DNA from 3 places in the Streptomyces sp. DT190 genome. Region 1 is predicted to be linked to each of the others. Evidence: riboswitches for the same ligand, from Rfam matches in the RefSeq annotation. Region 1 holds a riboswitch; each other region holds the start of a gene.

Evidence for each region. Region 1 has a riboswitch for cobalamin ahead of ACPXCS_RS11565 (ribonucleoside-diphosphate reductase subunit alpha). Riboswitches for the same ligand answer to the same signal wherever they lie in the genome.
Region 2: linked by a shared signal. The riboswitch ahead of ACPXCS_RS16120 (ABC transporter substrate-binding protein) and the one ahead of ACPXCS_RS11565 (ribonucleoside-diphosphate reductase subunit alpha) in region 1 are both predicted to bind cobalamin.
Region 3: linked by a shared signal. The riboswitch ahead of ACPXCS_RS26200 (hypothetical protein) and the one ahead of ACPXCS_RS11565 (ribonucleoside-diphosphate reductase subunit alpha) in region 1 are both predicted to bind cobalamin.

The regions. Positions count from the first base shown of each region.
Region 1 is NZ_JBNCNM010000005.1:29,316-39,689, forward strand. It holds gene ACPXCS_RS11535 (carbohydrate ABC transporter permease) at 1-565, opposite strand, end outside; gene ACPXCS_RS11540 (carbohydrate ABC transporter permease) at 562-1,551, opposite strand; gene ACPXCS_RS11545 (extracellular solute-binding protein) at 1,621-2,901, opposite strand; gene ACPXCS_RS11550 (GntR family transcriptional regulator) at 3,214-3,978, shown strand; gene ACPXCS_RS11555 (DUF3311 domain-containing protein) at 4,109-4,375, shown strand; gene mctP (monocarboxylate uptake permease MctP) at 4,372-6,000, shown strand; cobalamin riboswitch at 6,204-6,332, shown strand; gene ACPXCS_RS11565 (ribonucleoside-diphosphate reductase subunit alpha) at 6,455-8,806, shown strand; gene ACPXCS_RS11570 (ribonucleotide-diphosphate reductase subunit beta) at 8,806-9,813, shown strand; gene ACPXCS_RS11575 (hypothetical protein) at 9,726-9,968, opposite strand; gene ACPXCS_RS11580 (helix-turn-helix domain-containing protein) at 10,062-10,374, shown strand, end outside.
Region 2 is NZ_JBNCNM010000008.1:5,392-15,765, forward strand. It holds partial or broken gene ACPXCS_RS16100 (cation diffusion facilitator family transporter) at 1-711, opposite strand, end outside; gene ACPXCS_RS16105 (ArsR/SmtB family transcription factor) at 776-1,135, shown strand; gene ACPXCS_RS16110 (4-hydroxybenzoate 3-monooxygenase) at 1,137-2,360, opposite strand; gene ACPXCS_RS16115 (CoA-binding protein) at 2,457-2,867, opposite strand; cobalamin riboswitch at 2,950-3,139, shown strand; gene ACPXCS_RS16120 (ABC transporter substrate-binding protein) at 3,210-4,229, shown strand; gene ACPXCS_RS16125 (FecCD family ABC transporter permease) at 4,286-5,278, shown strand; gene ACPXCS_RS16130 (ABC transporter ATP-binding protein) at 5,512-6,276, shown strand; gene ACPXCS_RS16135 (hypothetical protein) at 7,131-7,892, shown strand; gene ACPXCS_RS16140 (SixA phosphatase family protein) at 7,889-8,431, shown strand; gene ACPXCS_RS16145 (YigZ family protein) at 8,459-9,085, shown strand; gene ACPXCS_RS16150 (exonuclease SbcCD subunit D) at 9,194-10,357, shown strand; gene ACPXCS_RS16155 (AAA family ATPase) at 10,354-10,374, shown strand, end outside.
Region 3 is NZ_JBNCNM010000016.1:87,498-97,871, reverse strand. It holds gene ACPXCS_RS26215 (FecCD family ABC transporter permease) at 1-95, opposite strand, end outside; gene ACPXCS_RS26210 (ABC transporter substrate-binding protein) at 128-1,171, opposite strand; cobalamin riboswitch at 1,201-1,398, opposite strand; gene ACPXCS_RS26205 (hypothetical protein) at 1,437-1,574, opposite strand; gene ACPXCS_RS26200 (hypothetical protein) at 1,627-2,475, opposite strand; cobalamin riboswitch at 2,546-2,789, opposite strand; gene ACPXCS_RS26195 (ferric reductase-like transmembrane domain-containing protein) at 3,001-4,005, shown strand; gene ACPXCS_RS26190 (ATP-binding protein) at 4,113-6,059, shown strand; gene ACPXCS_RS26185 (alpha/beta fold hydrolase) at 6,013-6,735, opposite strand; gene ACPXCS_RS26180 (helix-turn-helix domain-containing protein) at 6,899-7,768, shown strand; gene ACPXCS_RS26175 (helix-turn-helix domain-containing protein) at 7,861-8,571, shown strand; gene ACPXCS_RS26170 (dihydrofolate reductase family protein) at 8,553-9,128, opposite strand; gene ACPXCS_RS26165 (VOC family protein) at 9,281-9,730, shown strand; gene ACPXCS_RS26160 (MerR family transcriptional regulator) at 9,828-10,374, shown strand, end outside.

The DNA of each region.
Region 1 (10,374 bases):
AGGCGCCGGTGCGGGAGCAGCCGTCGACCATGGCCGCCTCCTCCAGCTCCTTGGGGATGTTGACGATGAAGCCCCGCAGGGTCCACACCGTGAAGGGCAGGACGAAGGTCAGGTACGTGATGATGATGCCGGTGAGGCGGTCGTACTGGCCCAGGTCGTTCAGGAGCAGGAAGACCGGGATGATCATGGCGACCAGCGGCACCATCTGGACCGCGAGGATGCCCACGATGACGATCTTGCGGCCGCGGAAGGCGAACCGGGAGATGGCGAGCGCGGCCAGCAGCCCGACGGCCATGCCGATGAGGACCACCGCCAGCGACACCACCACGCTGCGGCCCACCGGGCCCCAGAAGTCGGCGATGTCCAGTGCCCGGCCGAAGTTGTCGAAGGTGAGGCCGGTCGGCAGCAGGCTCGGATCGGGGTCGATGGCGTCCTTGGCGGGCTTGAACGCCGTGTTGAGCATCCAGTAGAGCGGGAAGCCCGCGGTGAGGAAGACCAGCAGACCGAGCAGGTTCCAGCCCAGCCGCGCGTGCTTGTGGCGGCCGGCTCCGGCGAGCGCGCTCATTCGACCTCTCCGATCTTCAGCATCTGCCGCATGTAGACGGCGACCACGCCGAGCAGCAGCAGGACGGTGATCAGCGCGATGGCCGAGCCCTGGGCGTAGTCGTTGACCACGAAGGCGCGGTCGTAGGAGTAGGTGTTGAGGACCTGGAACTCCGGTTCGGGGTGGCCGTTGCGCATGACGAACACCTGCGGGAAGACGCCCATGTCCCAGATGACCGACAGGGTCGTGAGCATCACGATGATCGGCTTGAGGACGGGCAGGGTGACATAGCGGAAGACGCCCCAGGAGCCGGCGCCGTCCAGGCGGGCCGCCTCCTCCAGTTCCTTGGGCACCTGGGTGAGACCCGCGCTGAGCGTGATGACCACGAACGGCACGGCTCCCCACACCACCAGCAGCATGATCACGGCCAGACCCTCGGGGCCGCTGGCGAACCAGTTGTGGCCGATCATGTCGACGCCGGGCAGCTTGCTCAGCAGGGCGTTGAAGACGCCGTAGTCCGAGTCGAAGAGCCACTTGAAGACCGTGGTGGCCACGATGACGGGCATGCCCCAGCTGGCCACCAGCACGATGTTGATCAGTACCTTCAGCCAGCCCGAGACGCGCTGGAGCAGCAGCGCGAGCGCCATGCCGATCACCATGGTGAGGACGACCGCGCCGCCCGCGAAGATCACGGTCCGCAGCACGACGGCCCAGAACTCGCCGTCGCCGAGCACCTTGGCGAAGTTGTCGAAGCCGACGGACTCGGCCGGCTGGAAGCCCCACAACTGGGACTGCCCGAACTTCTGGAAGGACAGCGTGACCAGGCGGGCCAGCGGATAGCCCATGACCAGGGCGAGGATCAGCAGGCAGGGCGCGAGCAGCAGCCAGGGGACGGCGGTACCGCCCGGGGTGCGCTGCCCGCGGGGCCGCCGCCCGGTGGGGGGCGGCACAGGTACCGGCCGCGGTGGCGGCACCTTGGCGGGGGTGGTGGTGTCTGCGGCACTCATCGCGCGCTCCTTGGCGGTCCCTCAGGTCCTGACGACGGCGGGGCTCCGCGTGGGAGCCCCGCCCGTAGGTCACTTGGTGTTGATGACCTTGTCGATCGCGGCGTCCGCCTCCTTGGCGGCGGCCTCGACGGACTTCTTGCCGGTGCCGATGCTCTGCAGCATGGTCTGCAGGATCTGCGCCTTCTCGACCTGGCCCCAGCCCGGCGCCATCGGGACGAACCAGTTGGCCTCGGCCGCGGTGGCCGGGACGGCCGTCTTCGGGTCGTTCTTCAGCGTCGCGAGGTCCGTCTTGTTGTTGGGCAGGTTGCCCTTGGCCATCAGGCCCTTCTGTCCGGAGGAGCCGGCGAAGGCGTTGATCCACTCGGCGGCCAGGTCCTGCGCGTCGGACTTCACCGGCACGGCGAGGTCGGAGCCGCCCAGGAAGACGGGCATGTTCTTGCCGGACGGGCCGGGCATCACGAAGTTCTCGAGGTTGCCCTTGAGCTTGCCGGTCTTGTCGTTCTTCGGGTCCTCGGCGGTGGCGCCCTCCCAGGCGGCCGCGAAGATCATGGCGGACTTGCCCTGGCCGTAGACGATGTAACGGTCGGACTCGTCCTTGGTCTTGTCGCCGTGCATGTACTTGTCGACGACGTTCTTGAACTCCTTGAGGCCCTTGAGGGACTCGGGCGAGGAGAGCGTGGCCTTCCACTGGCCGCCCGACTCGGTGGCGATGGCGCCGCCGGCGTCGTAGACGAAGGACATGGCCGCGTACCAGTCGCGGGTGGGCTGGTACCAGGCGTTGTACTTGTCGCCCTGCTTCTTCTGGATCTTGTCCAGGGCGTCGGTCAGCTCCTTGTACGTCTTCGGAGCCGTCTTCACGCCGACCGAGGCGGCGACGTCCTTGCGCCAGTTGGCGACGCGGCCGCCGGCGTAGTAGGGGACACCGTAGGTCTTGCCCTCGTAGGTCACCGAGGCCTTGAGACCGTCCAGCCAGGCGTCGGAGTTGTCGAACTTGCCCTGGTCGAGGGGGGCGAAGGCGCCCTTGACCATGTAGCCGAGCATCTCGGTGTTGCCCATCTCGACCACGTCGGGGACCTTGTCCGTGGCGAGGACGGCGTCGAGTTTGGCGTTCTTGTCGGGCCAGCCGTAGTACTCGTGGTTGATCTTCAGGCCCGGGTGCTTCTTCTTCACCGCGGCGTCGGCGGCCTTCACCAGCTCGGGCCAGTTGTTCTGGGCGTCGACGGTGAGCCAGACGGTCAGCTCCTTGGCGTCCGCGCCCTTGTCCGAGCCCCCGTCGCCCTCGCCGCCGCACGCCGCGATGGAGACCATCATGCCCGCGATACCGATCGCGGCTGTCAGCTTGCGCTTCACGCCACCCTCCTCAGGGATCCCACAACCCCCCTGGCTCCCCGCAGTGAACGTGGGGCCGGGCCTGGACCATTGGTGTAGACCAGTACGGGGAGCTTGGCCCAGGCCAACCAGCCTGTCAAGGGTCGCGAGAAGGCTCTGACCAGCCGTTATGTGACCTACATATGCAGGAACCTTTAAGTAAGAAGCCAGCGAAAAACCGGCTGCACGGGCCATACTTCAGGTAGACCACTTGGAGTGGTGGACTAGACCAAACAAAGCGCCGACGGTATACAAGTGAGATCGTGTCGGCGGACCTGGCCGGGAAGGCGGAGCATGAGCACCGACGTCAGCAGTGCGGAGAACGAGAACGGGGTACCCGTCCGTACCGCGCGCGTGCCCAAGTACTACCGCCTGAAGAAGCACCTGCTCGACATGACGGAGACGCAGGCGCCCGGCACGCCCGTCCCGCCCGAGCGCACCCTCGCCGCGGAGTTCGACACCTCCCGCACGACCGTGCGCCAGGCGCTGCAGGAACTGGTCGTCGAGGGCCGGCTGGAACGGATCCAGGGCAAGGGCACGTTCGTCGCCAAGCCGAAGGTCTCGCAGGCCCTGCAGCTGACCTCGTACACCGAGGACATGCGCGCCCAGGGGCTGGAACCGACCTCGCAGCTGCTGGACATCGGCTACATCACCGCCGACGACCGGCTCGCCGGGCTGCTCGACATCACGCCCGGCGGACGCGTGCTGCGCATCGAGCGCCTGCGCATGGCCAACGGTGAGCCCATGGCCATCGAGACCACCCACCTGAGCGCGAAGCGCTTCCCCGCCCTGCGCCGGTCGCTGGTGAAGTACACGTCCCTCTACACCGCGCTCGCCGAGGTCTACGACGTCCATCTCGCCGAGGCCGAGGAGACCATCGAGACGTCCCTGGCCACCCCGCGCGAGGCCGGACTGCTCGGCACGGACGTCGGCCTGCCGATGCTGATGCTCTCCCGGCACTCGCTGGACCGCGACGGCCAGCCGGTGGAGTGGGTGCGCTCGGTGTACCGGGGTGACCGGTACAAGTTCGTGGCCCGTCTGAAGCGCCCTCAGGAGTAGCCGGCCCGCGGCGGAACTCCCGTTGCTTTTGGGTACCGCATTGCGGACGAGGGGTTCCGCTGTCGCCGCACCCTGACCTAGATTGCCTGCGCATTGCACAGGTGATCACTTGAGGGGACGGAGCCGCCTGATGTCGCAAGCCCCGGAAATCAGCAGAGGGCCGGTGGTGACGCCGACGCGCGTCGTCATCGCCGTCTGTCTCATAGCGCCCTTCGTGGCCATGCTGTGGGTCGGTTCGTACGCGAAGACCGACCCGGCCTTCATCGGGATCCCGTTCTTCTACTGGTACCAGATGGCGTGGGTGCTGATCTCGACGGTGCTGACGATGATCGCTTTCAAGCTGTGGCAGCGTGACCAGCGCGCCCGCTCGGCCGGGAAGGGCGGTGCGTCGGAGTGAAGGACGGCGTGAACGGCGTCGCGCTCGCCGTCTTCATCTTCTTCTTCCTGGCCGTCACGGTCATGGGCTTCCTCGCCGCGCGCTGGCGCAAGGCCGAGAACGAGCACAGCCTGGACGAATGGGGCCTCGGCGGGCGCTCGTTCGGCACCTGGATCACGTGGTTCCTGCTCGGCGGCGACCTGTACACGGCGTACACCTTCGTCGCCGTGCCGGCGGCGATCTACGCGGCGGGCGCGGCCGGCTTCTTCGCCGTGCCCTACACGATCCTGGTCTACCCGCTGATCTTCACGTTCCTCCCGCGCCTGTGGTCGGTCTCCCACAAGCACGGCTACGTGACCACCTCCGACTTCGTGCGCGGCCGCTTCGGCTCCAAGGGGCTGTCCCTGGCGGTGGCACTGACCGGCATCCTGGCGACGATGCCGTACATCGCGCTGCAGCTCGTCGGCATCCAGGCCGTGCTGGACGTGATGGGCGTCGGCGGCGGCGAGGACACCAACTGGTTCATCAAGGACCTGCCGCTGCTGATCGCCTTCGGTGTGCTGGCGGCCTACACGTACTCGTCGGGTCTGCGGGCGCCCGCGCTGATCGCGTTCGTGAAGGACACCCTGATCTACATCGTCATCGCGGTGGCGATCATCTACATCCCGATCAAGCTGGGGGGCTTCGACGACATCTTCGCCAAGGCGGGTGACGCGTTCAGCCAGACCAACCCGGCCACGGGCGCGCCGCGCGGCGCGCTGACACCGCCGGAGGCGGGCCAGTGGACGTACGCCACGCTGGCGCTGGGCTCCGCCCTGGCGCTCTTCATGTACCCGCACTCCATCACGGCGACGCTGTCCTCCAAGAGCCGTGAGGTGATCCGCCGCAACACCACGATCCTGCCGCTGTACTCGCTGATGCTGGGCCTGCTGGCGCTGCTCGGCTTCATGGCGATCGCGGCCGGCATCAAGGTGCAGAACGGGCAGCTGGCGATCCCGCAGCTGTTCGAGACGATGTTCCCGGACTGGTTCGCGGGGGTGGCGTTCGCGGCGATCGGCATCGGCGCGCTGGTGCCGGCGGCCATCATGTCCATCGCGGCCGCGAACCTCTTCACGCGCAACATCTACAAGGACTTCATCAAGCCGGACGCCACGCCCGCGCAGGAGACCAAGGTCTCCAAGCTGGTGTCCCTGCTGGTGAAGGTGGGCGCGCTGGCCTTCGTCCTCACCATGGACAAGACGGTGGCCATCAACTTCCAGCTGCTGGGCGGCATCTGGATCCTGCAGACCTTCCCGGCCCTGGTCGGCGGCCTGTTCACCCGCTGGTTCCACCGCTGGGCGCTGCTCGCGGGCTGGGCGGTCGGCATGGTCTACGGCACGGTCGCCGCCTACGGCGTCGCCTCGCCCACGCAGAAGCACTTCGGCGGCTCCTCCAAGGAGATCCCGGGCATCGGCGAGATCGGCTACATCGGTCTGACGGCGTTCGTCCTGAACGTGGTCGTGACGGTGGTCCTGACGTTCGTCCTCAAGGCCCTGAAGGCGCCCGACGGCATCGACGAGACCAAGCCGGAGGACTACACGGCCGACGCCGGCGACCCCGGGGTGCAGGTGGAACTGCCGCCCGCCACCGCCGGTTCGTCGCACTGACCTCCAGGGCGCCCGGCACCGCGCCCCGCACGACGAACGACCCGCAGCGGGCCGCCGTGAGAACACCTCACGGCGGCCCGCCGTCGTTCGCCCGGCGCCCGTCCCGCGCCTGCCGGAGATCACTCTGCACACCTACCAGCTGACGCTCTGAAACCAGCGCGACACAACATCTGGGGGTGCCAACCGAACGCGGCACAAGATGTATGCTCATGCTCGCTGTCGCCGCAGGGGAATCCGGTGCGAATCCGGAACTGTCCCGCAACGGTGTACCCATGCCCTTTCACGGGGGTTTGGGCGTCAGTCCGAGGACCTGCCGACAGTGCACCCGGCCACCCGGCCGGCGTGCCTGACGTCCGGGCCTCGTGGAATGGGCCGGTGGACGCGACGCCGCGTGCGTTCGTGTGCTGCCCCCTGCCCTCGACGAGGCCCCGTGCCGAGCGAGGGAGAGCCCCACGTGACCATCGCGCCAGCCGATCCGGTCTCAGCCGCCGAAGAAGAGCACGACGCTCCCGGTGCCGCCCTGTTGCGGACCCTGACCGAGCTGACCGCCGACCTCCCCGACGCGGACGCCGGCCGGGTCGCCGCCGCCGCCCTGCGCGGCCGGTCCGCGCGGGCGGACGAGTCGGAGCTCCGCGAGCTGGCGACGGAGGCGGCCGCCGGTCTCATCTCCGAGGACCCCGCCTACTCCCGGCTGGCCGCCCGGCTGCTGACCATCGGCATCCGCGCCGAGGCCGCCTCCCAGGGCGTCACGTCCTTCACGCAGTCGGTCGCCGTGGGCCACCGTGAGGGCCTCATCGCCGACCGCACCGCCGACTTCGTCCGGCTCCACGCGGCCCGGCTCGACGCCCTGATCGACACCGAGGCGGACGACCGCTTCGGCTACTTCGGCCTGCGCACGCTGCACAGCCGCTACCTGCTGCGCCACCCCATCACCCGCAAGGTGATCGAGACGCCCCAGCACTTCATGCTGCGCGTGGCGAGCGGCCTCGCCGAGGACGACACCGCACGGGCGGTGGACGAAGTCGCGGCGCTCTACCGGCTGATGAGCCGCCTCGACTACCTCCCCTCCTCCCCCACGCTCTTCAACTCCGGCACCCGGCACCCCCAGATGTCGTCCTGCTACCTGCTCGACTCCCCCAAGGACGAGCTGGACTCCATCTACGACCGCTACCACCAGGTCGCCCGCCTGTCGAAGCACGCCGGCGGCATCGGCATCGCCTACTCCCGCATCCGCGCCCGGGGTTCGCTGATCCGCGGCACCAACGGCCACTCCAACGGCATCGTCCCGTTCCTGAAGACCCTCGACGCCTCCGTCGCCGCCGTGAACCAGGGCGGCCGCCGCAAGGGCGCGGCCGCCGTCTACCTGGAGACCTGGCACTCCGACCTCGAGGAGTTCCTGGAACTGCGCGACAACACCGGCGAGGACGCCCGGCGCACGCACAACCTGAACCTGGCGCACTGGGTGCCCGACGAGTTCATGCGGCGGGTGAACGCCGACGCGCAGTGGTCGCTGTTCTCCCCCTCGGACGTGCCCGAGCTGGTCGACCTGTGGGGCGAGGAGTTCGACGCCGCCTACCGGGCCGCCGAGGCCAAGGGCCTGGCCAGGAAGACGCTGCCGGCGCGTGAGCTGTACGGCCGGATGATGCGCACCCTCGCGCAGACCGGCAACGGCTGGATGACCTTCAAGGACGCCGCCAACCGCACCGCCAACCAGACCGCCGAGCCCGGCCACGTGGTGCACTCCTCCAACCTCTGCACGGAGATCCTGGAGGTCACCAGCGACGGCGAGACGGCGGTCTGCAACCTGGGCTCGGTCAACCTCGGCGCGTTCGTGGCCGACGGGGACATCGACTGGGAGCGCCTGGACGAGACCGTCCGCACGGCCGTCACCTTCCTCGACCGGGTCGTCGACATCAACTTCTACCCGACCGAGCAGGCGGGCCGCTCCAACGCCCGCTGGCGCCCCGTCGGCCTCGGCGCCATGGGACTGCAGGACGTCTTCTTCAAGCTGCGCCTGCCCTTCGACTCCCCCGAGGCCAAGGCCCTGTCCACCCGTATCGCCGAGCGCATCATGCTCGCCGCCTACGAAGCCTCCGCCGACCTCGCGGAGCGCAGCGGCCCGCTGCCGGCCTGGGAGAAGACCCGCACGGCCCGGGGCGTGCTGCACCCGGACCACTACGACGTGGAGCTGACCTGGCCCGAGCGCTGGGCGGCCCTGCGGACGCGGATCGCCACGACCGGCCTGCGCAACTCCCTGCTCCTCGCCATCGCGCCCACGGCCACCATCGCCTCCATCGCGGGCGTGTACGAGTGCATCGAGCCGCAGGTGTCCAACCTGTTCAAGCGCGAGACGCTGTCGGGTGAGTTCCTCCAGGTCAACTCCTACCTGGTGGACGAGCTGAAGCGGCTCGGCGTGTGGGACGCCCGCAGCAGGGAGGCGCTGCGCGAGGCCAACGGCTCGGTGCAGGGCTTCGCCTGGATCCCCGAGGACGTGCGCGCCCTCTACCGCACGGCGTGGGAGATCCCGCAGCGCGGCCTGATCGACATGGCGGCGGCCAGGACCCCGTTCCTGGACCAGTCCCAGTCCCTGAACCTGTTCCTTGAGACGCCGACCATCGGCAAGCTCTCCTCGATGTACGCCTACGCCTGGAAGTCCGGGCTGAAGACGACGTACTACCTGCGCTCGCGCCCGGCGACCCGGATCGCCCGCGCCGCACAGGCCACCGTCCCCGTGCAGGCCACCCCGGACCCCGAAGCGGTCGCCTGCTCCCTGGAAAACCCCGAGTCCTGCGAGGCCTGCCAGTAATGAGCACCCAGAACCTTCTCGACCCCGGCTTCGAGCTGACGCTGCGCCCGATGCGCTACCCGGACTTCTACGAGCGCTACCGGGACGCCATCAAGAACACCTGGACCGTGGAGGAGGTCGACCTCCACTCGGACGTCGCCGACCTCGCCAAGCTCTCCCCCGCGGAGCAGCACCTCATCGGCCGGCTGGTGGCGTTCTTCGCGACGGGCGACTCGATCGTCGCGAACAACCTGGTGCTGACGCTGTACAAGCACATCAACTCCCCCGAGGCGCGGCTGTACCTGAGCCGCCAGCTCTTCGAGGAGGCCGTGCACGTCCAGTTCTACCTGACACTGCTCGACACCTACCTGCCCGACCCGGAGGACCGCGCGGCGGCCTTCGCGGCCGTGGAGAACATCCCGTCCATCCGGGAGAAGGCCGGGTTCTGCTTCAAGTGGATGGACTCGGTCGACCGGCTGGACCGGCTGGAGTCACCGGCGGACCGCCGCCGCTTCCTGCTCAACCTGATCTGCTTCGCGGCCTGCATCGAGGGCCTGTTCTTCTACGGCGCCTTCGCCTACGTGTACTGGTTCCGCAGCCGGGGCCTGCTGCACGGTCTGGCCACCGGCACCAACTGGGTGTTCCGTGACGAGACCATGCACATGTCGTTCGCGTTCGACGTGGTCGACACCGTCCGCAAGGAGGAGCCGGAGCTCTTCGACGACCGGCTCCAGCAGGAGGTGACGGACATGCTCCGGGAGGCCGTCGAGGCCGAGCTGCAGTTCGCGCGCGACCTGTGCGGGGACGGCCTGCCGGGCATGAACACCGAGTCGATGCGGCAGTACCTGGAGTGCGTCGCCGACCAGCGGCTGACCCGCCTGGGCTTCGCTCCGGTGTACGGCTCCGAGAACCCCTTCTCCTTCATGGAGCTCCAGGGGGTTCAGGAGTTGACCAACTTCTTCGAGCGGCGGCCCTCCGCGTACCAGGTGGCGGTGGAGGGCACCGTCGACCTGGACGAGGACTTCTGAGCCGGCGCTCCGTCGCGGGTCTCCTGGGCCTCCCGGATCTGCCGGTCGATGCGCCGGTCGCGCACGAGGCCGATCACGGACGGGAGGACCAGGAGGACCAGCGTCCCGAGTACGAAGACCATTGCGATGAGTGTCTGTGCCTGGTTCGTGTCCATGGACACCACTGTCGCGCCGAATGGTCCTTACGGTCAGTGGCAGTACTGCCGCAGACCCTCGAATTACTGCCAGCGGCGAGGCACACTGGGGGCATGCTGCAGAACGTGGCCGTCGCCCTGCTCGACGGCGTGACCCCCTTCGAACTCGGTGTGGTGTGCGAGGTCTTCGGCACCGACCGCAGTGACGACGGCCTGCCGGTGTACGACTTCGCCGTGGCCTCGGCCGAGGGCCCCGCCCTGCGCATGGCCTCGGGCTTGTCGCTGCGGGTCGAGCACGGCCTGGAGCGGCTGGAGACGGCCGACCTGATCGCCGTCCCGGCCGGGGACGGCTACTCCACCCGCACGTTCCCGCCGGAGCTGCTGGAGGCCCTGCGCCGCGGCGTGGACCGCGGCGCCCGGGTGCTCA
Region 2 (10,374 bases), on a different contig from region 1:
CAGCAGGACGGCCAGGGACGTGAACCCGTCCGTGCGGGCGTGCAGTCCGTCGGCGACCAGCGCCGCCGAACCGATCGCGCGGCCGACGCGGATGCGGTAGCGGGCCACCCACTCGTTGCCCGCGAACCCCACCAGCGCGGCCACGGCGACCGCCGGGACGTGCTCGACCGGGCGCGGGTCGAGGAGGCGGTCGATCGCCGTCCAGCCGGCGAAGACCGCCGACGCGGCGATCGTCAGCACGATCACCAGGCCCGCCAGGTCCTCGGCCCTGCCGTAGCCGTAGGTGAAGCGGCGCGTGGCCGCCCGCCGCCCCAGCACGAACGCGATGCCGAGCGGCACGGCGGTCAGCGCGTCCGCCGTGTTGTGCACCGTGTCCCCGAGCAGGGCCACCGAACCGGAGGCAGCCACCACGAACGCCTGGGCCAGCGCCGTCGCGCCGAGCACCGCGAGCGAGACCCACAGCGCGCGCATGCCGCGCGCCGAGGACTCCAGTGCGGAGTCGACCTTGTCGGCCGTCTCGTGCGAGTGGGGGGTGAGGAGGTGCCCCAGGCGGTGACGCGGACCGTGCCGGTGGCCGGGGCCGGGGCTGGGCCCGTGACCGTGGCCGTGGGTGTGGTCATGAGCATGGCCGCGATCGCTGTCGTGGTCGTGGCCGTGCTGCTGCTCGTGGGGGTGACCGTGGGGGTGGGAGTGCTCGTGCCGGTCGCTCACGGGTGTTCCCTTCGGCGGTGCGGGCGAGTGGACGCGCGTGCGTCCCTGGCGCCATTATGTGCGTATGAGCGCACGCATGCACCTGTCACCTGCGCACGATACGCATCCGCGTGACCCGGGCGAGGAGCAGTTCGCGCTCGCCGCCGAACTCCTCGCGCTGCTCGGGGACCGGACCCGGCTCGCCCTGCTGCACGCCCTGACCGGGGGAGAGGCCGACGTCACGACCCTGACCCAGGCGTGCGGAGCGGCCCGCCCGGCCGTCAGCCAGCACTTGGCGCGCCTGCGGCTCGCGGGTCTGGTGAGCACACGGAAGGAAGGCCGCCGGGTCGTCTACTCCCTGCGCGACGGCCATCTGCGCCGACTCGTCGACGAGGCGCTGAACGTGGCCGACCACCGCATCGGCGACCACCCCCCGCACGACTGAGTCAGTACCGCGCGGCCGTCCCGAGGTACTGCTCGGCGAAGGCGGCCGCCGCCGCGGGCGAGGTGAACAGGCGGCGCAGCCGGGCCAGCGTGGTACCCGCGCGGAACGGGTCGCCCGCCGCCGTGCCGTGGTACACCTCCGACAGCCAGTGCGAGAACTCCTGGTAGTCCCACACCCGCCTCAGGCACGCCTCCGCATAGCCGGCCAGACCGCCGTCCTCACCCCGGGTGAGGTGGTCCACCAGCGCATCGCCCAGCAGGAAGGCGTCGTGCAGGGCGAGGTTCATGCCCTTGGCGGCGATGGGGGCGACCAGGTGGGCCGCGTCGCCGGCGAGGAAGAGCCGGCCGTGCACCATCGGCTCGACCACGTAGTCGTGCATGTCCAGCACGCGCTTCTCGATCAGCCGCCCCTCCGTCAGCGGCGGCACGCCGGACGCTCCGAGCCGCTCCCGGAGCTCCGCCCAGACCCGCTCGTGCGGCCAGTTCTCCGGGTCGTCGCCCGGCGGGCACTGCAGGTAATAGCGCGTCACCTCCGGGCTGCGCGGCATCTGCCCGGCGAACCCGCGGGCGTGACAGCCGAACAGCACGCAGTCCGCGGACGGCGGCGCCTCGGCGAGCAGCGCCAGCCAGCCGATGCCGTAGTCGTGCCGGGCGACGCGCACCCGCTCCGGGGGCAGCGACGCCCGGGTCACCCCGCGCGCCCCGTCGCACCCGGCGACGAACTGCGTCCGCACGACCTGCCGTTCACCCGTGTCGGGGCAGACGTACGACACCGAGGGCCGGTCGGAGTCGAGGTCGTGGAGCCGGACGTCCCGGACGCCGAAGCGGATCCGGCCGCCGCGCACGTCGGCGTACTCGCGGACCAGGTCCGTCACCAGCAGGGGCTGCGGGTAGACGAAGTGGTGGCTGCCCGTCAGCTCCCCGTAGGAGAAGCGGTAGCGCTCCCCGCCGAAGCGGAACTCGCAGGCGGTGTGCAGCTCCGCGCGGTCCAGCAGGTTGCGCGCCAGACCGCGCTTCTCCAGGCCGCGCACGGCCCATTCCTCGATGACCCCGGCGCGGGGCCGCCGCTCGATGAACTCCCGGGTCTCGGTCTCCAGCACCAGGCAGTCCACCGAGGCGGCCCGCAGGATGTTGGCCACGGTCAGACCGGCGGGGCCGGCGCCCACGACGACGACCGGGAAGCGTTGCGGAGCGCCGGAGCCGGGGAGCGGCGGGGGGTTGGCCATGCCGCTCATTATGGAGCCGGCGTCAGCGGGCGGGCACCCGCACGACGGCCGGAGGGGCGCATCGGCTCCCCGCCCCGGGGCGGGGAGCCGCGCCGGTCACCGCCCGAGCCGCGGGATCTCGATCGCCGGGCAGCGGTCCATCACCATCTCCAGGCCCGCGGCGCGGGTCCGCTCGTACGCCGCCTCGTCGACCACGCCCAGCTGGAACCAGACGCCCTTCGCGCCCGTCGCGACCGCCTCGTCCGCGACGGCTCCGGCCAGCTCGCCGTTGACGAACACGTCCACGACGTCCACGTCGAAGGGGATGTCCGCCAGACTCGCGTACCCCTGCTCGCCGTGCACCGTCTCGGCCTTCGGGTGGACGGGCACGACCCGCTTGCCGAAGCGCTGGAGCACCGCCGCGACGCCGTACGCCGCGCGCTGCCGGTTCGACGACAGGCCCACCACGGCCCAGGTGTCGCCGAGCTCGTTGAGGATCCTGCGGACCTTTGCCTCGTCGCCGTACACCGGCGGCCTCCTCGGAACGTCGTGAAAGAAGTGCTCTCCCGGCAACGCCGCGGGACGTGCGGTGATTCCCCGGGAGCCCCCGTGATAGCTTGCCGAGGCCAGTCGAACCCATGTACGTGGGTCAGGGAATCCGGTGCGAATCCGGAACTGACGCGCAGCGGTGAGGGGGACGGGCGGGGCCTCGGCCACTGGACTCCGGCACGTGAGTCCGGGAAGGCGCTCCGATCCGGGTGAACCCGAGTCCGAAGACCTGCTGGCGGCCCCCGCGGCCGGAGCGCGGCGGGGGAGCACCGTACGACCGGGCTCCGCGATCGGGCCCTCGACGACTGAGGACTGGTTCCCGTGCCGCTCGCCCCACCCGCCCGTGCCGCCGTGCTGCTCGCGGCCGGCTCCCTGCTCCTGACCGGCTGCGGCGACGCCGGGCCCACCCCCGCGCGGGCCGCCGCCGTCACCCTCGGCAACTGCGGCCACGCGGTCCGCGTCGAGGCCCCGCCCCGGCACGCCGTCTCCCTCAACCAGGGCACCACCGAGATCCTGCTCTCCCTCGGCCTCGCCGACCGCCTCGCGGGCACCGCCACCTGGACCGACCCCGTGATGAAGGGGCTGGAGAAGGCCGACGCCTCCGTGCCGCGCATCGCCGACGGCAACCCCTCCTTCGAACGGGTCCTGGACGCCGACCCGGACTTCGTCGCCGCCTCCTTCGTCTCCACCCTCGGGCAGGGCGGCGTGGCCACCCGTGAGCAGTTCGAGAAGCTCGGCGTCCCCACCTACGTCTCCCCGTCCGACTGCGCCGGCAAGGACAACTCGGGCGGCGGCGACGGCGCCCGCGACGAGGCCCTCGGCATGGACACCGTCTACGGCGAAGTGCGCGACCTCGCCGCCGTCTTCGGGGTGCCCGAGCGCGGCGACGCACTCGTGGCCTCCCTGCGGCAGCGCATGCGGAAGGCCACCGCGGGCGTCGACGCCTCGGACGTCACCCTCCTGTACTGGTTCGCCAACTCCGAGTCGCCCTACATGGCGGGCTGTTGCGGGGCGCCCGGCATCATCACCCGGTCGCTGGGCGCGCGGAACGTCTTCGACGACACGCACGAGGAGTGGCCGCAGATCAACTGGGAGACGGTCGCCGACCGTGACCCCGACGTCCTCGTCATCGGTGATCTGACCCGCAGGTCGCAGACCGCCGAATCGGCCGCGAAGAAGATCGCCTTCCTGGAGTCCAACCCGGCCACGAAGAACATGGACGCCGTCCGGCACAAGCGGTACGTGCTGCTCAGCGGGCAGGCCATGAACCCGACCATCCGCACGGTCGAGGGTGTGGAACGCGTGGCCGCGGGGCTGCGCCGGTTCGGGCTGGTGAAGTGACCGCCAAGGGACTCGCGGACGCCGGGGCCCGGCCCCGCCGCCGGACCGGGCTCGCGCTGGGTGCGGCCGGGTCCCTCGCGCTCGTCGCCTCCCTGGCCGTGGCCATCACCATCGGCCCCGCCGACATCCGGGTCGGTGAGGTGTGGTCCGCGGTGGCCGCCCACCTCGGCCTCGGCAGCTCGGACCTGACGCCGATCCGGGACGGCATCGTGTGGCAACTGCGGCTGCCCCGCACCCTGCTCGCGGCCGTGTGCGGGGCCGGACTCGCCGTGTGCGGGGCGGTGATGCAGTCGCTGCTGCGCAACCCGCTCGCCGATCCGTTCGTGCTCGGGGTCTCCTCGGGCGCCTCCACCGGCGCGGTGCTCGTGGTCGTGCTGGGCGCGGGCGGCGGTGCCGTCTCCGTCTCCGCCGGCGCGTTCCTCGGAGCCCTGGTCTCCTTCGCGCTGGTGCTGCTGCTCAGCCACACCCTGGGCGGCACCACCGACCGGGTGGTCCTCGCCGGGGTCGCCGCCATGCAGCTGTTCTCGGCCCTCACGTCCTTCGTGGTGATGACGTCCGCGGACGCCGAGACGACCCGGGGCGTGCTGTTCTGGCTCCTCGGCTCGCTCGGCGGGGTCGGCTGGACCGACGTGTGGCTGTGCCTGGCCGTGCTGGCCGTGGCCCTGGTGGTGTGCCTCGCGTACGCCCGTACCCTCGACGCCTTCGCCTTCGGGCAGGACGCGGCGGCCGCGCTGGGGGTGTCCGTGGCCCGCACCCGGCTGGTGCTGCTGTGCGTCACGGCCCTGCTCACGGCGGCGCTGGTCAGCTCGGCCGGGGCGATCGGCTTCGTCGGGCTGGTCCTGCCGCACGCCGCCCGCGCGCTGACCGGACCCGGGCACGCCCGGCTGCTGCCGGTCACGGCGCTGGCCGGCGCGGTCTTCCTGGTGTGGGTGGACACGCTGGCCCGGACGGTCCTCGATCCCCGGGAGGTCCCGGTCGGCGTCGTGACCTCGCTGATCGGGGTGCCGGCCTTCGTGGCCGTGCTGTACCGGACGCGGAGGGTGCGGTGAGCGGGGCGGGGGCACGGGACGAGGACGGCGCGGACCGGGGCGCCGAACGCGGGAAGCGGGCCGCGCATGCCGAGCGGGCCGCGCATGCGGAACGGGCCGAGTATGCGGAACGGGCCGAGTATGCGGAACGGGCCGAGTATGCGGAACGGGCCGGGCGTGGTGCCCACGAAGTCGGTCGGGGTGCGGAAGAGGTCGGGCGTGGTGCCGACGAGGCCGGGCACGGGGCCGGCGGGCTGCGGGCCGACCGGGTCGGGCGCCGTGCCGACGGGCGCCTGATCCTCGACGGCGTCGTCCTCGCGCCGGAGCCCGGCTCGACCGTCGGCGTCCTCGGCCCCAACGGCTCCGGCAAGTCCACGCTGCTGCGGCTGATGGCCGGGCTGCTCACCCCGTCCGCGGGAGTCGTCACCCTCGACGGCACACCGCTGGGCGACCTGCCCCGCCGCACCGTCGCCCGTCGCCTCGCCGTCGTCGAGCAGCAGTCGGACACCCAGGTCGAGCTGACGGTGGAGGACGTCGTACGGCTGGGCCGCATCCCGCACCGGCGGGCCTGGACACCCGCGACGGCGGACGACGAGCGGGCCGTACGGGCCGCCCTGGAGCGCACCGGCATGGCCGACCACGCGGGCCGGGCCTGGCACACCCTCTCCGGCGGCGAACGCCAGCGCGTCCAGATCGCCCGCGCGCTCGCCCAGGAGCCCCGCGAACTCCTCCTGGACGAGCCCACCAACCACCTCGACATCCACCACCAGCTCGATCTGCTCGCCCTGGTCGCCCGGTTGCCGGTCACCACCGTCGTCGCCCTGCACGACCTCAACCTCGCGGCGATGTACTGCGACCGGGTCGTCGTGCTGCGCGCGGGTCGGGTCGTCGCGGGCGGGACACCGGCCGGCGTCCTCACGGAGCGGCTCATCGCCGAGGTGTACGGCGTACGGGCCGCCGTCCACACGGACGGCCCCGGAGACCGCCCCCACGTGCGCTTCCTGGGCACGCTGGACTGAGTCCCCGGGCCCGGTCCGCCGCGTTCGGCTCCGGTGCGCGCCCCGGCACCGCACGGGCGGGGCCGGCCTTCACCGGACCGGACGACCCCGCCGGTGCGGGGCAGCGCGGACACGGTCCCGTGTGACCGCGCGGCAGCGGACAGGCCTGCGGGGGGGGGGGCAGCGGCTGCGCCGCACGGGCCGCGTGCGGCGGGGCCCCGTGAGAAGGACCCGCGTCCGTCGCCGCTGTGCCGGGCGGGCCGCGGGGGAGCGGTCCCGTGAGACGGGTCCCTGTTCGTCGCCGCCGTGCCGTGCGGGTCGTGCGCCGCCGTCCCGCAAGACGGATACCCCGTCCGCCCGTCCCGGACGGGCGGTGTGCGGCGGCGTGCCGTGTGGCGGGGTTTCCGTTCGTCGTCGCCGTGCCGGGCGGACCGGTGCGGCGGGACCCGCGAGACGGCCCGCGTCCGTCGTCGCCGAGCCGGACGGGCGGTGTGCGGCGGGAGCCCGTGGGACGGGGTTTCCGTTCGTCGTCGTCGCCGTGCCGGGCGGACCGGTGCGCCGGGACCCCGCGAGACGGCCCGCGTCCGTCGTCGCCGAGCCGGACGGGCGGTGTGCGGCGGGGGCCCGTGGCACGGGGTTTCCGTTCGTCGCCGTTGTGCTGGGCGAGCCGCGTGCGGCGGGGGCCCGTGTGGCGGGGTTTCCGTTCGTCGCCGCCGTGCCGGGCGGCCGTGCGCCGCCGTCCCGCGAGACAGGTACCCCGTCCGCCCGTCCCGGCCGTGCCGGACCACCCCCGCACGGCGGTGTGACGCGCCGACGTGACCGGAAAACGGCGCGCATGACTGCGCGTGCCCGTCCGCGCGCCTACGCTCGGGCTCGTGCTGCGCATCATCGACGCCCGTACCGGCGAGCCGGCCGACGCCGCCCCGGCCCGCCGGGGCCTGACGCGCGTCGAGGCGCACGCGCCCGGCTCCGACGAGACGCACCTGCGGGTGCTGCTCGTCGCGGACCTCCTCGTGCGGGCCCTGGAACTCGGCGGCACACCCGTGTGGGCCCTGCTGACCGGCGGCCACCGCCAGGCGGAGCTGCGGGCCCGGGCCACGGCACTGGGCATCCGCCCCTTCGAGGACAGCCCCGACGTCGGGTCCGGACTGGGCGAGGCGCAGGTCGTCCATGTCGCGGCCGAGGGCGTGACCACGCCGGACGGGGTCCGGCTCGCCGTCGCGCCGGTGCGGTCAGGACCGTTGCACCCCGCCGATCCCGCGGATCCCGCCGTTCCCGCCGACCTCGTGGATCCCGCCGATCCCGCCGTCCTGCGTCTCGCCCTGCTGGCCCGGCACCACAGCGCCGTCGTCCGGCTGGACGAGGCCGCCCTGGAGGAAGCCCGCGCCACCCTCGCCCGCTGGCGCACCGCGGTCGCGGAGTGGGCCCGCCACCCGTCGCGGCCCGTCCCCGACGACGTGCGGGGGCGGTTGCGCGACGCCTGGGAGGACGACCTGGACGTGCCCGCCGTCCTGCAGGTCCTGCGCCGGGTGGAGAGCGACCCGGCGCTGCCGGACGGCGCCCGCTTCGAGACCTGTGCCTACGCCGACCGCCTCCTCGGCCTCGACCTCACCCGCGACCTGGGAACCTCCTCATGATCCAACGTGCCGGAACCGGCCCGCTGCGCCGCCTGGTCGTGCTGCGGCACGCCAAGTCCGCCTGGCCCGTGGACGTCGCCGACCACGAGCGCCCGCTCGCCCCCCGTGGCCGCCGCGACGCCCCCGCTGCCGGACGGGCCCTGGCCGAGGCCGACTGTCTGCCCGACCTCGCCCTGTGCTCCACCGCCGTACGCGCCCGCCGCACCTGGGAGCTGGCCGCCGCCGAGTGGGGCACGCCCCCGCCGGTCCGGTTCGACCGGCGCCTGTACGCCGCCGGACCGGCCGGTCTGCTGGCGGTCGTGCGCGAGGTGCCCGCGGCGGTGGAGACGCTGCTGCTGATCGGTCACAACCCGGGCCTGGAGGAACTGGTCCTCGCCCTGGCGCACGACGGCCTCGACGACACCCTGGAACGGGTCGGCACCAAGTTCCCCACCGCCGCGATCGCCGTCCTGTCCTGGCACGGCACCGCGTGGCGGGAGCTCGGCCCCGACACGGCGTTGCTGACGTCCGTGACCGTGCCCCGGGGCGCGAAGAAGTAGCCCCGGGCCCGCGCATAGGCTGGCCCGATGCAGGACGAATACCGCACGGTCGCCCGCGCGGGCGTGCACGAGACCGAGGTCAACCGCTCCCGCTTCCTGTGCGCCCTCGCACCGGCGGCCACCGAGCAGGAGGCCCAGGCGTTCGTCGCCGCGGTCCGCAAGGAGCACGCCGACGCCACCCACAACTGCTGGGCCTACGTCATCGGCGCCGACGCCTCCGTGCAGAAGGCGAGCGACGACGGCGAACCCGGCGGCACCGCCGGCGTCCCCATGCTCCAGATGCTGCTGCGCCGCGACATGCGGTACGTCGTCGCCGTCGTCACCCGCTACTACGGCGGGGTCAAGCTCGGCGCGGGCGGTCTCATCCGGGCCTACGGCGGGGCCGTCGGCGAGGCCCTGGACGCCCTCGGCACCCGCACCCGCCGCCGGTTCCGCCTCGCCACGGTCACCGTCGACCACCAGCGGGCCGGGAAGCTGGAGAACGACCTGCGCGCCACCGGACGCGAGGTCCGGGACGTGCGCTACGGCGAGGCGGTCACCATCGAGATCGCCCTTCCGGACGCCGACGTCCAGCCGTTCCGGGCCTGGCTCGCCGACGTGACCTCCGGCACGGCCCGGTTCGCGGCGGGCGGCGAGGCCTACGGGGACGCCTGACGTTCCGCGCCGAAGCGGTCATAACGGTCGCCTTCGTGACGGGAGATGACGGTCGATACGGGAGTAACCGCCCGTGCTGTCAGACCCGGCGGTTAGTCTCGGGGGATCATGAGACTGCTGCACACTTCCGACTGGCACCTCGGCCGGGCGTTCCACCGGGTCAATATGCTCGGGGCCCAGGCCGAGTTCATCGCCCACCTCGTCACGACCGTGCGGGAGCGGGCCGTGGACGCGGTGCTGGTGTCGGGAGACGTGTACGACCGGGCGGTGCCGCCGCTCGCCGCGGTCGAGCTGTTCGACGACGCCCTGCACCGCCTCGCGGACCTCGGCGTGCCCACGGTGATGATCTCCGGGAACCACGACTCGGCCCGTCGGCTGGGCGTCGGCGCGGGCCTGATCGGCCGGGCCGGAATCCATTTGCGGACCGAGCCGTCGGCGGCCGGCACCCCGGTGGTGCTGTCCGACACCCATGGGGACGTCGCCTTCTACGGGCTGCCCTACCTCGAACCGGTCCTGGTGAAGGACGAGTTCGGGGTGGAGAAGGCCGGGCACGAGGCCGTGCTCGCCGCCGCCATGGACCGGGTCCGCGCCGACCTCGCCGGCCGCGCGCCCGGCACGCGCTCCGTCGTCCTCGCGCACGCCTTCGTCACCGGCGGCGAGCCCAGCGACAGCGAGCGGGACATCACCGTCGGCGGCGTCGCGGCCGTGCCCGCCGGCGTGTTCGACGGCGTCGACTACGTGGCCCTCGGCCATCTGCACGGCTGCCAGACCCTCACCGACCGCGTCCGCTACTCCGGCTCGCCGCTGCCCTACTCCTTCTCGGAGGCGGCGCACCGCAAGAGCATGTGGCTCGTCGACCTCGACGCCGACGGCTCCGTCGCCGCCGAGCGCGTCGACTGCCCGGTGCCGCGCCCCCTCGCCCGGATCCGCGGCACCCTGGAGGACCTGCTCGCCGACCCGGAGCTGACCCGGCACGAGCAGGCGTGGGTCGAGGCGACGCTCACCGACCCGGTCCGCCCGGCGGACCCGATGGCCCGGCTCGCGGAGCGCTTCCCGCACACCCTCAGCCTGGTCTTCGACCCCGACCGGGCCGAGGACGAGACCGAGGTGTCGTACGCCCGCCGCCTGGCCGGGCGCAGCGACCAGCAGATCGCCGAGGACTTCGTCGCCCATGTGCGCGGCGCCGGACCCGACGCGCACGAACAGGACGTGCTGCGCGACGCGTTCGACGCGGTGCGGGCCGACGAGGCCGTACGGGAGGTGGCCCGGTGAGGCTCCACCGGCTCACG
Region 3 (10,374 bases), on a different contig from region 1:
GTGGCGGATACCACCAGCAGGACGGCCAGGACGACGAGCGTGACGGTGAGACCGGCCCCGCCGCCGCGCCTGTCGTCCCGCTTCCCCGCTCGCACGGCCCGCCCGGCGGCGGCGGTGACCGGGGCCCTCACGCGAAGCTCTCGGGATGGATGCCGCGGGCCAGGTCCTGCACCGCGTATGCCGAGCGCACGCCTACCAGCGTCGCGGTCAGCGGCAGCACGACGAACCGCTTGTTGCTGATGGCGGGCACGTCCCGCAGAGCGGGCTGAGCGAGCAAGAACTTCTTCTTCTGCTCGACGCTTCCGGCGCCCGCGTAGTCGTAGATCGCGATGACGTCTGGTTTGCGCTCGACGACCTGCTCCCAGGAGACGTCACCGAAGACGTCGTCGAGGTCGGCGAAGACGTTCTTGCCGCCGGCCAGCCGGATCAGTTCGGTGCCCAGGCTCTTGCCGCCCGCGGTGAAGGCGGTCTTGTCGCCACTGTCATAGACGAAGACGGACACCGGGCGCTTGCCCTTGACGGCGCTGGTGGCTCTGTCGACCCGTGCCTGGAGGTCGGCGACCAGTTTGTCCGCGCGGTCGGGCACGCCGAAAATCGTGCCGACGGTGCGGACTTCGTCGTAGGAGTCCTGCATCGTCACGCGCTTCTTGCCGCAGTACTCGCGGTTGAGGTGGGTGTCGATGCCGACGTCGGCGAACGCCTTGCGGGAGCGGCCCTCGTTCTCGGCGAAGGCGCTGCCGTAGCCGCCGTACACGAGGTCCGGCTCGGCCTCCAGGACGGTCTCGAAGGAGGGCTCCTTCTTCGCCAGTTCGGGGATCGCCTCGTAGTCCCTCTTCAGCTCGGGCAGGACGGCGGAGTCGGGGAAGGCGGTGCCGACCATGCGGTTCTTCAGGCCCAGGGACAGCATGAGTTCCGCCGGGTGCTGGTGGATGGTGACGACACGCTCGGGGGCCTTGTCATACGTCGTCTTCACGCCGCAGTTGTCGACGGTGACGGGGAAGCCCCCGGCCGACGGGGCCGTGGCTTTCGTGTCCTGGGCGGTGTTTTGGGACGATCCGCAGCCAGCGGTCAGCAGTGCTGCCGACAGGGCCACGGCCGCAGCCGTCGCGCGCAGGGCACGGCGTCGGCGGGCAGGGGTGAACAGCGGGGGACGGGACGTGCCGTCGTACACGTGAAGCCTCCTGGGAGTCCGCGCTCCTCGGAACGGGCCCGCGACAGGCCAGTGTCCTGACTCCCGGATCGACGCTTTCCCTCGCCTTCCCGCGCGGCGCGCAGTGGCGTGTTGAAGGGTGCACTCCCCGGTCACAGTGGCGGGACCGTGCCGGATTCGCACCGGCTTCCTGTCTCCCGTCGCGGTGATGACCCGCTGATTCTACGGCCTGCCGGCAAGTGGCCAAAAGGGCGTGCGAACAAGCCCGAGCGCCCCTGCCAGGCCCTCACGCCTCACGCACTGCCCGCAGTATCAGCCGCTCGGCGTTCTCGTCGTAGGGGCGGCCGTCGAAGCCGCCGAAGACCTCCACCCGGCCGAACCCCACCTCCGCCACCATCCGCCGCAACTCCACTGCGCTGTACACGAACCACACCCGAGGTCGGGGACCTTCAGGGCGTCGGCGATGTGGGGGTGGATCACCCGTAGCCTCCTTGGGCGAAGGAACACTGGTGGCCGAGCGAGTGGAAGAAGGCGGAGAGGTCGGACTTCTGGTCGGCGTCCAGGCGACCGGGGAAGAGGTAGCCGATCAGGCAGCCGGTGTGGGCGACGAAGATGCCGTCGGCGCCGAACCGCTCCTGGTGGCCGAGCATGCTGTCGAACGTCGTCTTGGGCAGCACGCTCTGCGACAGGGTCGCGCTGGCTGTGGCCGCCCGGGCGACGGCGGCCGGGTCGCCGGAGGCGAAGCCCTTCAGCAGGTCGGTCAGGCACCGCTCGTACTCCTCCCCGTGCCGCCGGTAGTGCGCCAGCAGCAGGTCGGTGACGGCGGTGGTGTCCACCGTCCCGGGTTCGCTGATGTACGCCGTGTGGAAGCCGATGTCCGTGCCCAGGCGCCGCACCATCCGATGCCGGCCACTGAGGTACAGCGCGAACTCCTCGAGGAAGACGCTGTCGGCCCGCTCGACCGCCGCCAGGATGCCCAGCACCACGTCCCTGTCGTAGGGCAGCGCGAAGAGCCGGAACAGGCAGCGCAGGGTGGCAACGATGTCGGCGGTCGAACTCGCCATCCCCACACCCACCCGCAGGTCGGAGTGGGCACTCCAGCGACCCGGCGGCAGCGTGAGCCCGAAGTGTTCCAGAAAGAGCCGGGCCGCGAGGGCGGCCTTCTCGCCGAGTGGCGGCGCGCCCGGCGGCTCGGTCCCTTCGGTGAAGTGTGTCCAGGAGTGGCGGTCCACGGGGAACGACACGATGGCGATGTCCGGCTCCGTGCCCGCCCGCAGCGGGCCCTGATACAGCTCGCCCAGCGTGCCGTGGCAGACGCCGGACACGGTACGGCCCTCACGAACCTTCCCTTGCCGCCGACCCGGTCCTCGAGGTCACCGTGCACAGCCCGCAGATCGCCTACGGGCGCAGTGGCAGGTCTTCGGACTCGTGGGCTCGCTCACCGGGGACACCGCTCACCAGTGGGCACCTACCGGCCGTCGCTTCCCCGGCCCCCGCACGACTCGGACCCAGTGCTGTTGACGGCTGTCGTTCCCACTCACCGCTGCGGGACAGCCCCGGATTCCCACCGGGTTCCCTCTTGCGTCGCGCCACCGGATCCTGACGGCCGGGAGCTCGAACCGACTGCGTCCATCAGCGTAGGGCGGCTCCCGCCGCTGCGGCAGGGGCGGGGCCGGAGTTGTCCGGATGCGGTCGGTCGGGTGGCGGCACCGGAACCTTGAACCGATCCGGCCTACCGGGAGAACGACTCTGGCCGGATGTGCCCTCGGTGATCCCGGCCACGCTCGTCACACTGGGGCGTCGACGTCACCCTCACCTCCCCGCGGAGGACCGCGCCCGGAAGGCCCAGGATGCTGCCAGAGACGACGCCGGAGGACAGCGGCACGACGAACCCGCCACCCGCACGGGACAAGCGCCCGCCCGAGCGTGTCGTCCTGCGAGCCGACCTGCGTGCCGCGCTCCCCGACGCGAGCGCGGCTGTGCTGGTCACGATGGCGGTCTTCGCGTTCCTGTACGCCCGCATGGAGTCGGGTGACGCGGCGACGGTCGCCGTCATGCCGTTCATGAACGACGCCGGCACCTACTGGATGTATCTGCTCAGCCAGGCATTCGGCTGGTCGGGCCTGCTGTGGGCCTGGGGCACGGTCATGCTCGGCCTGCTGCTGTCGGGGCCGCGCCCCACCCGGCTGCGGGTGTCACGGCAGGTGCTGGAACGCTGGCACCGCACCACGAGCCTGACCACGATGGCCCTGATGTTCGCGCACGCGCTGATGTTCGCGGCGGAACTCGTGTGCTATGAGGCCCAACTGGCATGGGCCCAGCGGTTGTGGGCGGGATTCGCGGACACGTTCGTGCCCGGCTGGTACGACTCCGGAACCGGCCGGATCGCCATCCCCCTAGGCCAGGGCGCTCTGTATCTGGCCGTCCCGTTGGGCCTGTTGTTCTACATCCGCCACCGTATCGGCGGCAACACCTGGCGCCGACTGCACCGCTTCGTCATCGTCGTCTACGTCCTGAGCGTGTGGCACACCCTGCTGTACGGCACCAACGTCTGGTACGGCGAATGGCCGCGCACCGTCCTGTGGCTGCTGCAACTCCCGGTCGCCGTCCTGCTGTTGCTGCGCCTGCTGCGGCCCGCCCGGCGGGCCGAACGGCTGGGCGCGCCAAGACGCCGGGAGGGCGGGCCGCTGCCGGCCCGGGCGATGCCGGGCTGGGTGGCGCGGGCCGCCGGCCGGGTGGCCGCCGTGGCCGTCGTGGTGGGGCTCGTCCTCGTCGTGGCGTCAGGCCGAGACGGCGGCAGGGAACGCCCGGCCGAGCCGCCCACGACCACCCCGCACGCACACGAGTCCGGTTGATCCCCGGCCACGGGCCGGGGCCGGCCGGTACGGGCACCAGAGGGCGGGGACCTGGCTGAGGGGGTGATGGACGGTGACTGCGCGGCTCCGCGTTCTTCGACGACTCGGTGCGACGCGGTGAACCCTCCGACGATGTCGACGTCCTGGCCGACCGGCTCGACGGCCGTGAGAGCCTGCTCGTCGTCGACAACTGCGAGCATGTGATCGACGCCGCGGCGCACCTGATCGCGGCGCTGCTGCCGCGGTGCGCGGGACTGCGGGTGCTGGCAACCAGCCGCGAGCCCCTGGCCATCGACGGGGAGACGCTGGTCCCGCTCGGCCCCCTGCCCCTGCCCCTGCCCGGCCCGGACGCGGGCATCGAGCAGGTCCGCGACGCACCGTCGGTACGCCTGTTCACCGAGCGGGCAGCCGCCGTGCGCCCCGGATTCGAGGTCGACGACCACACGCTCGCCGATGTGCCGCGCATCGTGCGCGGACTGGACGGTCTGCCGCTCGCCCTCGAACTGGCGGCGGCCCGCCTGCGCACGTTCTCCCTGACCGACCTGGCCGATGGGCTGTCGGACCGGTTCGGGCTGCTCACCACCGGCAGCCGGACCGCTTCCGCCCGCCACCGCACGCTGCGCGGGGTCATCGCGTGGAGCTGGGACCTCCTGGACGAGGACGCGCGTACGGTCGCGGAACGCATCGCGGTGCTGCCCGGCGGCGTCAGACCCGCGTCGGCCGCCGCGGTCTGCACCGGGACGACCGTGCCCGTCCGCAGCATCCCCGAACTCCTCGCCGACCTGGTCGACCGCTCCCTGCTGCACCTCGAGCCCGACACCGGCCGGTACCGCATGCTGGAGACGATCCGGGAGTACGGTCTGGATCGCCTGGCCGCGCACGGCACCCTGGCCGGCGTGCGGGAGCTGGCCGCCCACTCCATGGCAGACCTGGTGGCCCACTACGATCCGCTGACCCGCGGCCCCGGCCACTTCGGTGCCCTGCACACGCTGCGCGCCGAGCACGACAACGTGATCGCCGCCCTGCGCCACCTCTGCGACAGGGGAGCCGCCGACGCCGCGACCGCACTCGCGCTCGACCTGACCTGGTGCTGGCGGATCCGCGGCCGCCACGAGGACGCCGCCCACTGGCTCGGGCGGACGGTCGCACTGCCGACCGAGCACCCGGGCGCCGGGCACGACATCGCCCGAGCGCTGCTCCGGCTCGACTCCCGCACCAGCCGCAGCGCGCTGTTCACCGACCTCTTCCACGAGGACGGGCAGGACCTGTCGGCCCTCACCGACCGTCTGCTGTGCCACCGCGAACTCCCCGGCTTCGCCGGTGCCCTGACCATCGTCAGACTCGCCCTCCTCCACCCATCCGAAATGAGCGAGGCGCTCGTCCAGGGCCTCGTCGACGGGCCGGACCTCTGGCTGGCCGGCTACGCCCGCATCTCACGCGCCCATGCCGCCGAGAACCAGGGCGACCTCGACCAGGCACGCGACGACGTCTCGGCAGCCCTGCACTGCTTCACCCGGGCCGGCGACCACTGGGCCGTGGCCACGGCACTGCCACTGCGCTCACTCCTGCGCCCGTACGACGGCGAACTCCACGCCGCGCTCGACGACTTGCGGGAAGCCGAACGGCTGTCCGGTGCGTTCGGAGTACTCAGCCTCAGCGACGAGGTCTTCATCGCGCTGCGCCGGTTCGACCTTCTGGTCCGCCTCGGCCGGACCGCACAGGCCACCGAGCTCATCACCGCGACCCGGGACCGCGCCCTGCGCTCGGTCTCACCGGAACTGGCCGTCCTGCTCGACGCACGCGAGTCCCGCCCGCACGTGCAGACGGGCGATCTGGAGCGCGCCGGCCGGCTCATCGAGGCGGCCCAGACGGGCCTGCGCGCGCGGGGTCCGCAGGCCGGCGAGCACGGCCGGGCGCTGCCACGGGCGCCACGATCGGGAGGTCCCGGCTGCACAGCGCGGCGGCCGCTGCTGACACCGGCCCCGGCGCTCGCGGTCGTGCGGAGGGTCAGACCAGCCGGAGCAGCAGCTCGGCGAGTTCGGCCGGTGTGGTGATCATGCAGTCGTGGCCGGTCGCCAGCTCCCACACCTGCGCCGGGGTGCCGTTGGGCTGCAGTTCGGGCACGGGACGCCTGACGAACCCCTCCGGCAGGTCCGTGCAGTGGATGTGCGTACGCGGGATCCTCGTCGCGGCCGGCTCGTGCAACCGCACCGGTTCGCGCAGGCAGTTCACCGGCTGGTCCGACAGCATCGTGCGCAGCCAGGCGACATCGTCCGGGTCGGTCACGCCGAACAGGCCCGCGGGCGGCGGCATCTCGGGCGGGGGCGGCACCCGCCAGCCGCTCTTCGACCGCAGGGCGAGGTCGATCAGGGGCTGCGTGAGGGGGAGGACGTCGACCGCGGTCTCGCCGTCCTCGGGGACCATCGCGTCGAGGTAGACCAGCTGCGCGATCCGGTCCGGGACGTCGTTGGCCACGGACGAGATGACCAGCCCGGCGTAGCTGTGCCCGACGAGGATCACCTCGGTGAGGTCCTCCCCGGCGATCAGCCCGACGATGTCGTCGACGTGCGTGTCGAGACCCACGTCGGGGCCGGCCAGATGGCTCCTGTCGCCGTATCCGGTGAGCGAGGGTGTGATCACGCGGTGGCCCGCCGCCGTCAGCAGCGGAACCACCCGCTCCCAGCACCTGCCGCTGTGCCAGGCGCCGTGGACCAGGAGGAACGTCGGCATGGTCGTGCTCCTTGCTGTGCCGGCCCGTTGCCGGGGCCGGGGGAGGGATCGACGGGGTGCGCCGGTCACGTTGCCGTGGCGGTGCCCGGCGAGCCAGGGCCGTCGCGGTCCTGGGGGTGACAGGGCCACCCGCGGCCGCGGACGGGCGCACTACCGTGAGGTCATGACCGGCGACCCGAACCTCCTGGGCGACTACGTGCGCGCCCGCCGTGAGCTCGTCACGCCCGAGCAGGCCGGCGTGCCCGTGGTGGGAGTGCGGCGCGTGCCGGGCCTGCGCAGGGAGGAGGTCGCGATGCTCGCCGGCATCAGCGTCGACTACTACCTGCGCCTGGAGCAGGGCCGCGACCGCAACCCCTCCGTGCAGGTCCTGGAGTCCCTCGCCCGTGTGCTGCTCCTGGACGACGACGCGACGGAGCACCTGCTCGCGCTCGGCGCCGCCCGTCCCCGACGGCGTCGGCGACGGCCCGTGAAGGAGACCGTTCCGCAAGGCGTCGCCCAGCTCGTCGCCACGCTTCCGCTGCCCGCGCTCGTCGAGGGCCGCTGCTTCGACGTCCTCATCGCCAACCCGTCGGCGACGGCGCTGTCACCGCGCTTCACGGCGGGCGCCAACCGTCTGCGCAGCCTCTTCCTCGACCCCGCCGAGCAGGCTCTCTACCCCGGCTGGGAGAAGGCCGCCGCCGGTATGGTCGCCGGCTTCCGCCGGTCCGTCGGCGCGGGCACGGACGACCCCCGGTGCGTCGAGCTGGTCGGCGAACTCTCCCTCGCCAGCCCCCTGTTCAGCCGCCTCTGGGCTCGCCACGACGTGGTGGCGTGCGAAGGCGCGCCCAAGCACATCGACCATCCTCAGGTCGGCGGCCTGTGGCTGAACCGGGAGCGACTGAGTGTCGACGGCGCGGCCGGTCAGACACTCGTCGTCTACCATCCCGCTCCCGGCACGGACAGCGCCGACCGACTGGCGCTGCTCGCCTCCACCGCACGGCCACCGTTCAGGCCTTCCGGAGCGGATCAGCGGGCCCCCGCTCCTCAGGGGTGACGCGGGAGACCGATGCGGCCCACGAACGCGCGTGGCACCGGGCGCCCCGCGCGGCCGACCAGGGCCGCCCGGCCCGTCGTATCCTGCGAGGTGTGGAGCTGCGCTTCGATATCCGCCGGTCGGACTCACCGTGGGTCGACAGCGTATGGACCTGCACCAGCGAGCAGGTCACGACGATGACGTCCGTGGCGGGTGTCCGCTGGGGCCTGGTGTTCTGGGAGCAGGACGGCCGGTCCTACGCGGCCGTCACCGGCCCGGAGACCCGGACGAGCACCGCCCCCGTCCCGGAAGGCGCCGCCTTCACCGGCATCGAGTTCGCCGTGGGCACCGCCCTGCGGATCCTGCCCACGCCGGAGCTCGTCGACGGCGGCGTGGAGCTCCCCGACACCACACGCCGGACGTTCCGGCTGGACGGCGCCCGCTGGCAGACCGCGGGTGCCGATGACGCCGAGGCCCTGGTGGAGCGGCTGGTCACAGCCGGGATCGTGCTGCGTGACCCGCTCGTGGCCGAGGTTCTGCGAGGCCACGAACCGGCGGTGTCGGGACGGACCGTGGAGCGCCGCTTCCGGGCCGCCACCGGTCTGACGCGGGGGGCGGTACGGCAGATCGAGCGGGCCCGTACGGCGGCGGAACTGCTGGCGTCCGGGGACACGGCCGCCGACGTCGTCGCCAAGCTCGACTACTTCGACGAGCCGCACCTCGCCCGGGCGCTGCGCACCTATGTCGGCCGCACCGCCGGTGAACTGCGCGAGGGCACGGGCGGCGCGATCGCACTCGACCTGGGTCAGCGCCTGACGTCGTAGATCAGCTTCAGGATCCCGTTGGAGTAGCATTCCGACTCCCGCAAGGACAGCATCTGCTTGTCCTGGTCGGCCCGGTGGAACAGGCTCTTGCCGGCGCCGAGCAGGACGGGGAAGACGAGCAGGTTGTACTGGTCGATCAGGCCGGCCTCCGACAGCCGCCGGGCCAGTTCGGCACTGCCGTGGATGTAGATTGAGCCGCCGTCGGTCTGCTTGAGGTCGGCGACGTCCTGGGTGCTGCGCAGGATCGTCGACGGGCCCCAGCCGTCCACGAGGGCGTCGTCCGACAGCGTGCCCGACACCACGTACTTGGGCAGTTCCTTGTAGGCGGCGTGGTCCTCCGAGTCGGGCCAGACCGACGCGAAGGCCTCGTAGCTGCGGCGGCCGAACATCAGCGCCGTCGTGTCGGCGAGCTCCTCGGCCTTCAGCGACCAGGCCTCCGGGACGAAGTCCAGGTCCTTCACGACCCAGCCACCGCTGCGGTGCCCCTCCTCGGGCCCACCGGGCGAGTCCAGGACGCCGTCGAGCGACATGAATCCGGTGTAGACCAACTTGCGCATCGGTGTCTCCTCATCACGGGCTGAGCTTCTGGGAGCAGGCTAGGCCGCGGCCGGGGCGGACGTCTTGGACGGAAACGACATCGGGTGGTCCGCCGGCGGAGGTTCCCCCGAGTGGGTCGTTCGGGCGGGGCCGGGCCGGGCACCTGGAGTGCATGAACAACGACGCAAGCCGCATCCGGCTGGTGCAGACCGTGATCGACAGCACCGACGCCCGGAAACTCGCCGAGTTCTACCGGTCCCTGCTGGGGCTCGAGTACGCGGCAGGGGACGAGCCGCCTCCCCCCGGCCGGCAGGACGAGCACGGCAGGGACTGGCTCGTCCTGCGCAATCCCGGCGGCGGACCGCAGCTCGCCTTCCAGCAGGTGGAGCGTCTGCGCGAACCGGACTGGCCCGACGGCCCGGTGTCCCAGCAGATGCACGTCGATCTGAGCGTCGGCTCGCTGGCGGAACTGCGCAACCAGCACGAGCGTGTGCTCGCCCTCGGCGGCAGCCTGCTCAGCAACCGGGACCAGCCGGATCCCGACGACGAGGAACGCTTCCGCGTCTACCGGGACCCCGAGGGCCACCCGTTCTGCATCTTCGTCGCCGAGCGGGACGCCTAGGCCCCGTCTACGGTCGTGCACGGGGTTGCACCTTCCGTAGCGGCATGTGGTCCGGTTGGGCTTGACGTCCCGGTCCCTTGAGGAAAGGTCCCCGCTCATGCCCTTCGTGCCACCTCGCCAGGTCAAGATCGGCGACGCGGCGGCCTTCGCCGGCACCACGCCGCGGGCGATCCGCCACTACCACGAGATCGGCCTGCTCCCCGAGCCCGAGCGGGGCGGCGACGACCGCCGCCGCTACGGGTACGAGGACATGATCCGACTGCTGTGGATCCGCAGGACGGCCGACGCGGGGATCGCCCTGGACGACATCCGTGACGCCTTCACCACCGGCACGGCTTCCGCCGGTGCGGACAGCGGGGACGGCATCGCCGGCATCCTGGAGCGGCTGGAGGAACGCCTCGCCGAGCAGGAGGCGGAACTGCGGCGGCAGCGTACCGCCGTGCGGCGGATGCGCACCGAAGGCAGCCGGAGAGGCCTGCTCTCCGACTTCGTCACGGACCGTCTCAAGAGCCTGCCCGAGGGGTCCCTGCGTCAGGCGGACCTGGACAGTCTGCTGGTCACCGAGCGGATCTTCGGTCCGCTCGGCGCGGCCGTCCAGGCCACCCGCTTCGTCGTCCTGGCCACGCATCCCGCTCTGCGGGAGG